3 regions of the Desulfotomaculum sp. 1211_IL3151 genome follow, and region 1 is predicted to be linked to each of the others. Evidence: riboswitches for the same ligand, from Rfam matches in the RefSeq annotation. Region 1 holds a riboswitch; each other region holds the start of a gene.
The links. A riboswitch is a leader RNA that binds a small molecule or an ion and turns the genes downstream of it on or off. The one in region 1 is predicted to bind cyclic di-GMP.
Positions count from the first base shown of each region.

Region 1 (3,279 bases):
GCTATGATGCCATCGGCAGTCATGCTGGTTTTGAATTGTTTGAGCAGTATAACCCCGAGGAATTTGCCCAGATTGCCGCCCAGCGTGCAGTGAATATGCTTGAGGCAGTACCGGCACCCTCCGGTAAAATGCCTGTGGTAATGGCCGGGGAAGCTGGCGGCACCATGGTTCACGAAGCCTGTGGTCACGGCCTGGAAGCAGATTTGGAGCAAAGGGAACTGTCTGTTTACACCAACAAAAAAGGCCAACAGGTGGCCAATGAATTGGTTACAGTGGTGGATGATGCCACCATAACCAACCGTTACGGTTCCTACCGCTTTGATGATGAAGGGGTGCCCTCCCAGAAAGTTACACTGATTGAAAAGGGCATCCTGACCGATTACCTTTACGATCACCTGACAGCCGCCAAAGAAGGCCGGGAATCCAACGGCCATGGCCGCCGGGAATCCTATCAACACAAACCCATTCCCCGCATGGGCAATACCTACATTGCCCCGGGCAAAGAGGACCCGGAAAAAATTATCAAAGATTACAAAAGCGGTCTGCTGGTCAAAAAAATGGGCGGTGGTCAGGTCAATACCACCACCGGGGATTTTGTCTTTGATGTGGCAGAGGGTTATTTAATTAAAGATGGAGAAATCGGCCAAATGGTGCGGGGAGCAACCCTCACTGGCAACGGCCCGGAAGTTCTGCGCATGGTAGAAAGGGTTGGTTCCGATCTGGGCTTCACCATTGGCACCTGCGGCAAAGACGGCCAAGGGGCCCCTGTATCTGACGCCCAACCAACCATGGCCATTAAGGAACTGGTGGTAGGCGGCACAGCCCACAGTGATGAGGATAATAAACTTAGCCGCAAACTGGATGAAGGCTTTGGGAAGATCAGAAGAATATAGAATCGTTAAGGACGGCTCAGGCCGTCCTTAAAAGTTTACGTATCATGGTGTTATGATTTCAAATATTTTAGTTAATTCAAGCTGAAGGCCAGGAAAAAGAGTGGAAGTTAAAAGGGTTTCCTCACTAAAGACGCCAGCTTTTTGTAAATCACTGTCACCCTGAGTAAAGGTTTCAATGAGTCGGTTATCAGGGTCAACAATCCAATATTCTCTAACACCATGGGCAAAATAAAGCCTTCTTTTATCGAAGCGGTCACGCTTAATGGTTGAGGGGGAGAGTACCTCTACGACTAAATCAGGTGCACCTTGAATATTTAGTTTTTTAATAATAGAAAGCCGTTCTTTCGTAATATAGAGGATATCCGGTTGAAGTATATTGTGATTGTCAAATACCACATCTGTGGGAGCAGTAAAAACTTCCCCAATGCCATTTTCATAGACAAAACTATTTAAAATAGTGTACAGTCGTCCTACCACCCTTTGATGATTCACACTTGGCGAAGGTACCACAAATAACTCCCCTTCCAAAAGTTCATACTGTTCTTGACCATTTAATCCCATGTAATCTTCATAGGTATACAGCTTCTGGCTGACCTTCCTCATCTCGTTCACCTGCCTTAAAATTTAAGACCTAATATGCTTTGCAATATTTTAACACACCAATTCTATTTTACAAATAATTGGAAAAGCATCAACTAGCTAATTTTTTTATTTATAAGCATTCTAAAAAGGATATTGTTGACAAAAAGAGAATAATTATAAAACACATTAGATCTTTGTAGTATATTAAATAATAGGGGCATACTTCGCGAAAGTGAAGGACGCAAAGCTTCGGGCCTAAAGACCCAGTCCATGGCAGCCGGGTTGCCTTAGGATATTTAACGAAACCTAAGTTTTATTACTGGTGGTTTCGTTTTTTGCGTTAATAAAAAGGAAACAGGAGAGGTCTATGAAGTTTACGCGGGGTTTTTTAGGAACATGGTTAGTTAATGAGGGTATTATCACACAGAAACAGTTGGAGGATGCCCTGGAGTATCAAAGGCAAAACCCAGAACAGACCGGAGTGTTAGGTAAGGCCTTAGTACATCTAGGTTATTGCTCCGAGGATGATATAGCAAGGATTATCGCCAAGCAGGCAGGGGTTCCCTTTGTCTCTTTGGAGAAATACAACATCGACCCGGCAGCGATTACGACCGTTTCAGTTGATGCGATGAAACGCTACCGAGCATTTCCCATTGGCTTTAATAATGGCAAACTGTTGGTGGCCATGCAAAAACCCACGGATATTGTTGCCATTGATAATATACGTTCCTTAACAGGCCTAGAGGTTATGCCCGTGTTTTCTCCGGATAGTGAACTGGACGTGGCCATTGAAAAATACAGCCGGGAAGCCCTGGGATTTAATAAGGTAGAAGAAGAAACACCACAGGTTGAAGAACTTACAGAAAACATAGATGACGACCAAAAACCAGCTGTGCAGTTGGCTAACCTGATTTTATCCCAGGCCGTGGCCGCTAAGGCCAGTGATGTCCATATTGAGAGATATGAAAAACGTATGAGGGTGCGATTTAGAATTGATGGTGTATTGCATGATATCATGGAACCGCCGGTAAAGATGCATGCCACCCTGGTATCCCGCCTTAAAGTAATGGCCAATCTGGATATAGCCGATCGCAGGGTACCCCAGGACGGACGGATGTCCCTTAGAATTGAAGGAAGACCCATTGATATTCGTATGGCTACCTTACCAACTGGTTATGGTGAAAGGTTAACCATGCGCCTGTTGGATGGTTCAGCTAGGGTGATTAGTCTGGAAGAACTTGGTGTAGCAACAAAAATACTTGAAAAATACCGTGATCTTCTAAAATTGCCCTATGGTTTCATTTTAGTAACAGGCCCCACCGGCAGCGGCAAAAGCACCACCCTATATGCCAGTCTCAACTCCCTTGATCGGGTTAGTAAAAATGTCATTACCATTGAAGATCCTGTGGAATATCGAATGGAGGGGGTTAATCAAATTCAAATTAATCCCCAGGCAGGGCTTACCTTTGCCTCGGGTCTTCGCTCTATCCTGAGAAATGACCCGGATATTATTATGGTGGGTGAGATTCGCGATCATGAAACTGCCAAAATTGCCATTGAATCAGCCATGACTGGCCATATGGTTCTGGCCACCTTACATACCAATGATGCCCCCGGTGCCATCACCCGATTAACTGAAATGGGCGTTGAACCTTTTCTGATTGCTTCATCCCTCGTATGTGTTTTAGCCCAGCGTTTGGCCAGGGTGCTTTGTCCCCATTGTAAAGAAAAGATTCAGTTACCCAGGGAAGATTTGGCCAAGATTCCTGATTTCCCCTTTGAGGCTGGCGAAGATCGGGTTACC
Region 1 is NZ_JBAIYV010000041.1:89,413-92,691, forward strand. Features, by position in the region: gene V6C11_RS11295 (TldD/PmbA family protein) at 1-893, shown strand, start outside; gene V6C11_RS11300 (Uma2 family endonuclease) at 936-1,496, opposite strand; cyclic di-GMP riboswitch class I at 1,682-1,765, shown strand; gene V6C11_RS11305 (GspE/PulE family protein) at 1,843-3,279, shown strand, end outside.

Region 2 (3,279 bases), on a different contig from region 1:
GAGAGCTTTCGAGTATTCCGGCACGATTATGTGAAGCTGATGACTTCAGTCAAAATCCTGATGCGCAATCAGGATTTTGAAAAGGCCGCAAGAATGCTGGACGAAATTCATGATACCATGCAGCGTGATGTACTGGTTCATAAAACTTATTCCGACAATATTATTTTGGACGCTATATTGCAGGATGAAGCCAACAGTTGTGAAGAAAAAGGCATCCGCTTTTCGGCGGTCACACATCTCCCTGAAAACATCATGAAAGAGTTGGATATTGTCCGTGTTTTCTCAAACATAATTGACAATGCCATCGACGCCTGTAATAAGCTATCCGGCCCGGATCGGTACATTGAGATTACCAGCGATGCAAACGAGGATTGGATAACCATTGAGGTTTCCAATTCGTTTAACGGTGATCTTAACATGGTGAACGACATGCCGGAAACTACCAAGGAAGACAAGGATTTTCATGGTCTTGGTTTACGGATCGTAACTGAGACGATTGAAGGTCTCGGTGGCCTGGTATTCATTGAGCCAGACCAGATAAAGAAAATCTTCCGGATAAGGCTCTGTATCCCTAAAGCTTCATCGTAGCGTCACCATGTTCAGGACACGAAATAAGAAATTGCAGACCAATTGGACATGGAGAAAAAACGCCGTTCCTTCCAGGATGTTTCCATGACCTAGTAAGGATGTGGTGAACAAGAGTGGCATACGCGCTAAAGAATCTTGCATATTGCTCTTAACGGCGAAACCGTCGAAATAGGATACTCCAAAGGATGTCAACGTGGAAAGATGGACCAGCAACGCCAGGAATCCCATCGCAACATCGTAAAAGCCTACAAATCCAGTCAGAACCATCATTACAAATCTCAGAATAGAGCTGGAGTCATTTTGACTTGGTACCAGAAAGTCGGCCACCGCTGTCTAGCGAGGTGATCACCATGGAAGCGCTGACCAGACCGGCTGCTACGGCCGCATCACCCATAATAAGCGCGCCTACGATGCTGATGGCCTGACCGACTGGGTGAGGCAGCCGGATTCCGGCCTCGCGCAAAAATTCAAATGCAAATACCATGATCAGTGCCTCTATTAAAGCCGGAAATGGCGTTCCCTTGCGCGCGTTTGCAATCGTAAACAGTAGCGTAGTAGGGATCAGTTCTTAATGGAATGCGGTCAACGAAATATATGTGGATGGAGCGAACACCGTTATAAAAGATGCAATGAAACGCAATATCCATGTCACGCTGGCGTACAGTGGGCGGGCATAGTAATCTTCGGCAGTCTGGAAGCTTTCGATAAACAGCATCAGCGCACTTAGCACAAAGGGGGTCCCATCGACCACGATGGCGATCCGCGACCACATCGGGTTTCTCGCTGTAGCCTACGGTAGCAAACGGCGAAAAAGGCGCATCCTCGATATATTCCTCAATATAGCCCGACTCCAAAATAGAGTCCACGTCCAGCTGACTCACGCGATCCTTAACTGTCTTTATTACCTTGAGGTCGGTCACACCGCTTAAGTACATCAGGCACACATCGATCTGGGTCTTGCGGTCAACAGTCATGTGGTCTACACGTAGCTGCTCACTGCGGATTTTTCGCCGGATGGGTGATGTGTTTGTGCGCAGGTTTTCGGTAAACCCCTCGCGCTGGCCCCGCACCACAGTTTCAGACTGGGGTGCGGGGCCAGCGCGTTTTTCCCAGCCCTTGGTGCTGACCACAAGCGCAGAGGTACATCCGTCAATAAGGATCGCTTTGTCACCAGACAGGTAGCTCGCGGTGAGAGTAGTCAGCGACTGGACAGTTCGGATATCACCGGAGCATAGGACCTCCGTTGGAGTGCCTCCAGCAATTCCTGTCTAGCCAGAGGCTGTTCATTCCCCGGCTGTCAGCTCATCACCGGGCGCAGAATAGCATTGGTTAAAGTCGGGTTGTCAACCAGGTCATCTATAAACACCAGCGCTCCCGAAAAGGAGTTGTTTGTCCCGAACCGGAATGGGTGCATCTTTAAATTGTTGCTGTCGCCCAACATGATTTTTAATCTATCCAGGTTATCCTGGAGCTTTTCTTTAATTTTGCTTTCCTGTTCATCGCTGTTTTTCGATGGCTCATCACCCTTTGAGTGTACGGAATTGCTTAAGTATCGCATTTTTCGCTTAAAAAATCCAAAAACAATCGAGGTCATATCCTTTCAATGGAGATTTCCTTTTATATAATTATTGGCATAATTTTCTTCTTTTTTATGTAAAAGTCGTTCAATCCCAACCTTAATTGGGAACAAAAAAATACCAATTGGGTACAAAGGAACCAAAGGAACGGTATCCAGGTAAGCGAATGTTCAGTTTTGGTTTTTCCTAAGAATAAAAAGAGCATGTTGCAGTCAAGCGGCACTCTTTATTTGGGGCAAAAAGCCTTGATGCTTTATCAAATTCGGCGGCCAGGCTGCCATTCCTCTGGTTGGAGGATTAGGCCCTCTTGCTTTGCGTCCCGGTGTTTCCGCCGGTTTGCTAGTATTGTGATAAGTCACTTTTCTGTCTTTCAGTAAACTATGATGCTGTACATTAACCATCATGAGGTTTACCTTTTGCTTTTTTCTGCTTTTTTTGGTTTTTGCATTGATACATCTTTTTGTCAGCCAAGTCCAGCAGGTCGGCAACCCTATAGGCAGGTCTTGGATTATTAGAAAAAGGAGTTACTCCATGACTGAAGGACAACGTGTAGGGCTTGGGATTTTTACGATCCAGATTGTTCAATTTCTCGTACATCCTTGTAATAATTGTTTCTGCGACCTCTTCTGTACAGTCCTTAAAGATAATCAAGAATTCATCACCGCCATACCTGCAGACCATATCCGAACTGCGGATGGAAGAGAGAAGCACCTTGGCAATAGTCTTGATCGTATAATCCCCTTCGCTGTGACCGTAATTATCGTTTATGGTTTTCAAACCATCAATATCAACAAAGGCAATACAGTAAGTTTTCGAAGAATCAGAGCGGGCCAGTATCTTTTCCAGCTCTCGCAGTCCCGTTTTACGGTTATAGGTGCCGGTCATCTCATCCACCGTTGCCGATATCTTTAATTGATATTTGTTGATTTTCCATTCGCTAATGTCTTCAATCGTATTGAAGTAAAATACCTGCCCGGTAGGGAGTAAAAAGCAGTTGGATGTGACCCAGTACCATGTGTTGTTGCGTTCTTCATAAACCTCTCGGGAAACCGGAAATGTATTTTCTTCTTTGCTTATCGTAATGTTCTTTGCGATAAGGCCGAGCATATCGCTC
Region 2 is NZ_JBAIYV010000057.1:15,047-18,325, forward strand. Features, by position in the region: gene V6C11_RS15915 (sensor histidine kinase) at 1-588, shown strand, start outside; gene V6C11_RS18740 (spore germination protein) at 580-915, opposite strand; gene V6C11_RS18745 (spore germination protein) at 884-1,153, opposite strand; gene V6C11_RS15920 (spore germination protein) at 1,056-1,850, opposite strand; gene V6C11_RS15925 (hypothetical protein) at 1,886-2,146, opposite strand; cyclic di-GMP riboswitch class I at 2,427-2,516, opposite strand; gene V6C11_RS15930 (sensor domain-containing diguanylate cyclase) at 2,559-3,279, opposite strand, start outside.
Region 2: it holds a riboswitch for cyclic di-GMP, as region 1 does, so the genes downstream of both, V6C11_RS15925 (hypothetical protein) here and V6C11_RS11305 (GspE/PulE family protein) in region 1, are expected to answer to the same signal.

Region 3 (3,279 bases), on a different contig from region 1:
CCGGTATAGGCGTTCTTGCTCCTCAACCAATTGGTTTATAAAAGAGATATTGTTGTTTATATCTTCCATCTGCATTTCGGCGGACTGAAGTGCTATTTCTGTATTTTTAAGGGGTAGTCCCATAGCTTGGGTATGGTCGTCGAAGTTAAAAACTGTAAATAGAAAACCAACCACTGGAGCGAACAGAAGAAGAAAAAATATGTTAACGGTTCGCATCAGGGGCCTCCTTTAATACATTTAGGCTTTTCTCCAGAGCTTGTAGTTGTTTATCTAGTTCGTTAATCTTATCTCTCAGGGCCTTTTGGGTTGAGTCAGAACTGGTAAGGGTTTGGTCTGTATTCTGCAATAATTCTTTAATTTGCTTCATCTCTTCACTAAGAACCCCTAGTCGTGACTCCAGGCCTTGCACATTCATAGCGTTAGTTTGCTGTACACTTAACATGGTTTTATCGATATAGTCTTTGGCAAGGTAAGCTGAGCCCATGAAAATAATTAGCCATAGAACAATTATCCCCGCAAAAAATTGATAACGCTTATTCGTCTGTTCCTTCGTACTTCCTGTAGACTCCAGTTGATTTTTCAACATCATCCCATCCTTTAAGACATTTTTCTTTACTCTTCTTCATCATTCTATAAACCAAATGTTGATTCCTGTCAAAAATCCTAAATAAAATACCACAGGTAACCTACCCCTGTGGTATTGGATAACCCCCATTTCAAAGATTGTTTCTGTCTTTATGGGTGACCGTTTTAGCCTGAAGGAGAGCTATTTTTCCCTCAGTTCCATTATACAAACCCTCCCCAGTTTTTATCGTCTAAATACTGACGCAAGTGAGGACCGACCCCTTCTGGGTAAAATTGCAGGTCCCGAGGAGGGGATTTCAGTTTCTCTCTGGGCAACAGCTGCAACAACGATATACTGGATCAGCACATCATTCCCTGTATATCCCGAAAATCCAGCAGTCTATCCTTTATCTGAAGAAGAATACGCACATTAAACATTGCAAACACGCACAGCGCATTGCAATTCTACAACTCAATAAAATGGGCTATTACTGATGTAAAACACAGCAAAAATTTAGTGTAGTGTGATATTGCACAGTAAGCTAAAAATAATTTACAAATGGTCTGATTTATCTATCTTTTTATCCGGCATACCTTTTGCATCATAAAATATGATTACCCTTAGGAAAAGGCGGAACCAGGATATCATACAAATTTCTTCCTTCACACCCCATCAAGCTTATTTACATATTACAATACCACTTTTTAACTAAAAATGATTTAACGATAATGGCAAACCTATCGAAAGTTAGGGACGCAAAGCTATGGGTCTAAAGCCACATTGGCCATGACTGCCAAGCCGTCGAACATTCTTGCAGAGCAAGTTAGACGGCTCTGCTTTTTCTTTTGGGAGGATCATATGTTCAGGAGGTATTGATATTGAAAAAAATAATTTTTATGATTGTTCTTTTAGCACTTTTTTTATTTGGCTGTAGTAAAACAGAAACCGCAAATATCCAGAGTAAGAATGGGCTACCCGTGGTGAGAGTTGCCCATCAGCCTGCTTACCATGCTTTGCCCACCTGGCTGGGAATACAAAAGGGCTGGGCAAAGGAAGCAGGAATTAGTGTCGATTTCAAGAGCTACACGGCGGGTGGCGATCAAGTGGCGGCACTTGGTAAGAAGGAGTGGGATATTGGCGTTATGGGTGCCGCTCCATCCCTACTGGCAGCGTTACGCTATGATAGCTACATCATTGCTATCTCTAACGATGAGTCGCAGACCAATGATCTTTGGGTAAGACTAGATAGTCCGTTGCTTCAAAATAAAGGGGCTAACCCCAAGCACCCAGATATTTATGGCTCACCTGAGGATTATAAGGGAAAAATCATACTTACAACCTCCATGTCTACCGGCCACTTTGCCACCTTAGCCACTTTAAAAGCAATGGGAGTAAATTCGAATGAGGTTAAAATAGTAAACACGGATCAAGGCCAAGCCTTTAAATTTTTTGAAGAAGGCCAAGGCGATATTGTTCAATTTTGGGCTCCCTCTAGCTATAAGGCAGAAGAAAAGGGTTGGGTTAAAGTTTCATCAGGTAAAGCCGCAGGAGCAAAGGTATTGGGCTTAGTTGTGGCGGATAAAGACTTTGCCGATCAAAATCCGGATTTAGTTAACAAGTGGTTGGAAATGTACATAAGAGGTTTAAATGAAATGAAGAAAAACCCAGTCGAATGTGAAAGTGCTCTTTATGATTATTATAATAATTCTGCAAAAATGAACATAAGTGAAGAAATGATTCAGAAGGAATTTGAGTTGCGACCTGTCTTTGATTTAAACGAACAATTAAGCTTATTTCATGTTGATGCCAAGAATAACAGTCCGTTAATCAGCAATATGCAAGAACTAGCCACATTCTTTGAAGAACAAGGAAGAATAACAGCCCGTGACAAGGAAAAATTAGAAAAAAACCAATTTTACGTAACGGATAAATTCCTGAAAAACTTACAGAAAGGGGATTAATGATACACATTTATTCTGTAAGGAGGAAAAATAATGGTAAAAAGTTCTGCAAGAAAAAAAGCAAAAAAACTACGGTTTTTAGCCAGTGTAAAAAGTAGATTAATGGGCATTTTCTTTTGTCTATTGCTAGTAATTGTAGCCATTAGTGGCTACGCATTCATACAAATGACTAATATTGACAATTCTTATGGCGAATTAATTGATAAAGATGCCAGAGCAGTTAGTGAGGCAAAGGATTTAGTTGCTATTTTTGAGAGCCACGCCTTAAATATACGGTCTTTTTTATCTACGGGCGATGAAAAATACTTACTCTTTGCTGCGGGGGATAACAACGACTTTAAGGCTAAGCGTTCATTCTTAGGGGAAAAGATTTCTAGCACCGAGGGTCAAAAACGATTAAAGGATTTATCAGACAAACATGCCGCCTATGAAAATGATGTTAACGAAATTGTAAAACTGAAAAAAGAGGATCAGCAGGGCAGCAACATTGAAATGATAAACGAGACCCTTCGTAAAATTAATCTTTCCATAGACCAAAATATCCTTGCCGCTAATGAATTAGCTCTTTACAGTCAGCGGCAGTTGGATTACGCGGGCCAGCAGAACGGCCAGACCACCGTAAGCACTATCCGGTTTTTTATCATTACCATCTTATTTGTGGTGGTCATAAGTACAATTTTATTATACCGGATGTTAAATCAAACAATTAATAAACCAATCAAAGAAATGGCAGCGGGTGCGGCAAAATTTGGA
Region 3 is NZ_JBAIYV010000050.1:60,322-63,600, forward strand. Features, by position in the region: gene V6C11_RS13785 (phosphodiester glycosidase family protein) at 1-216, opposite strand, end outside; gene V6C11_RS13790 (hypothetical protein) at 203-583, opposite strand; cyclic di-GMP riboswitch class I at 1,286-1,371, shown strand; gene V6C11_RS13795 (ABC transporter substrate-binding protein) at 1,444-2,526, shown strand; gene V6C11_RS13800 (methyl-accepting chemotaxis protein) at 2,560-3,279, shown strand, end outside.
Region 3: it holds a riboswitch for cyclic di-GMP, as region 1 does, so the genes downstream of both, V6C11_RS13795 (ABC transporter substrate-binding protein) here and V6C11_RS11305 (GspE/PulE family protein) in region 1, are expected to answer to the same signal.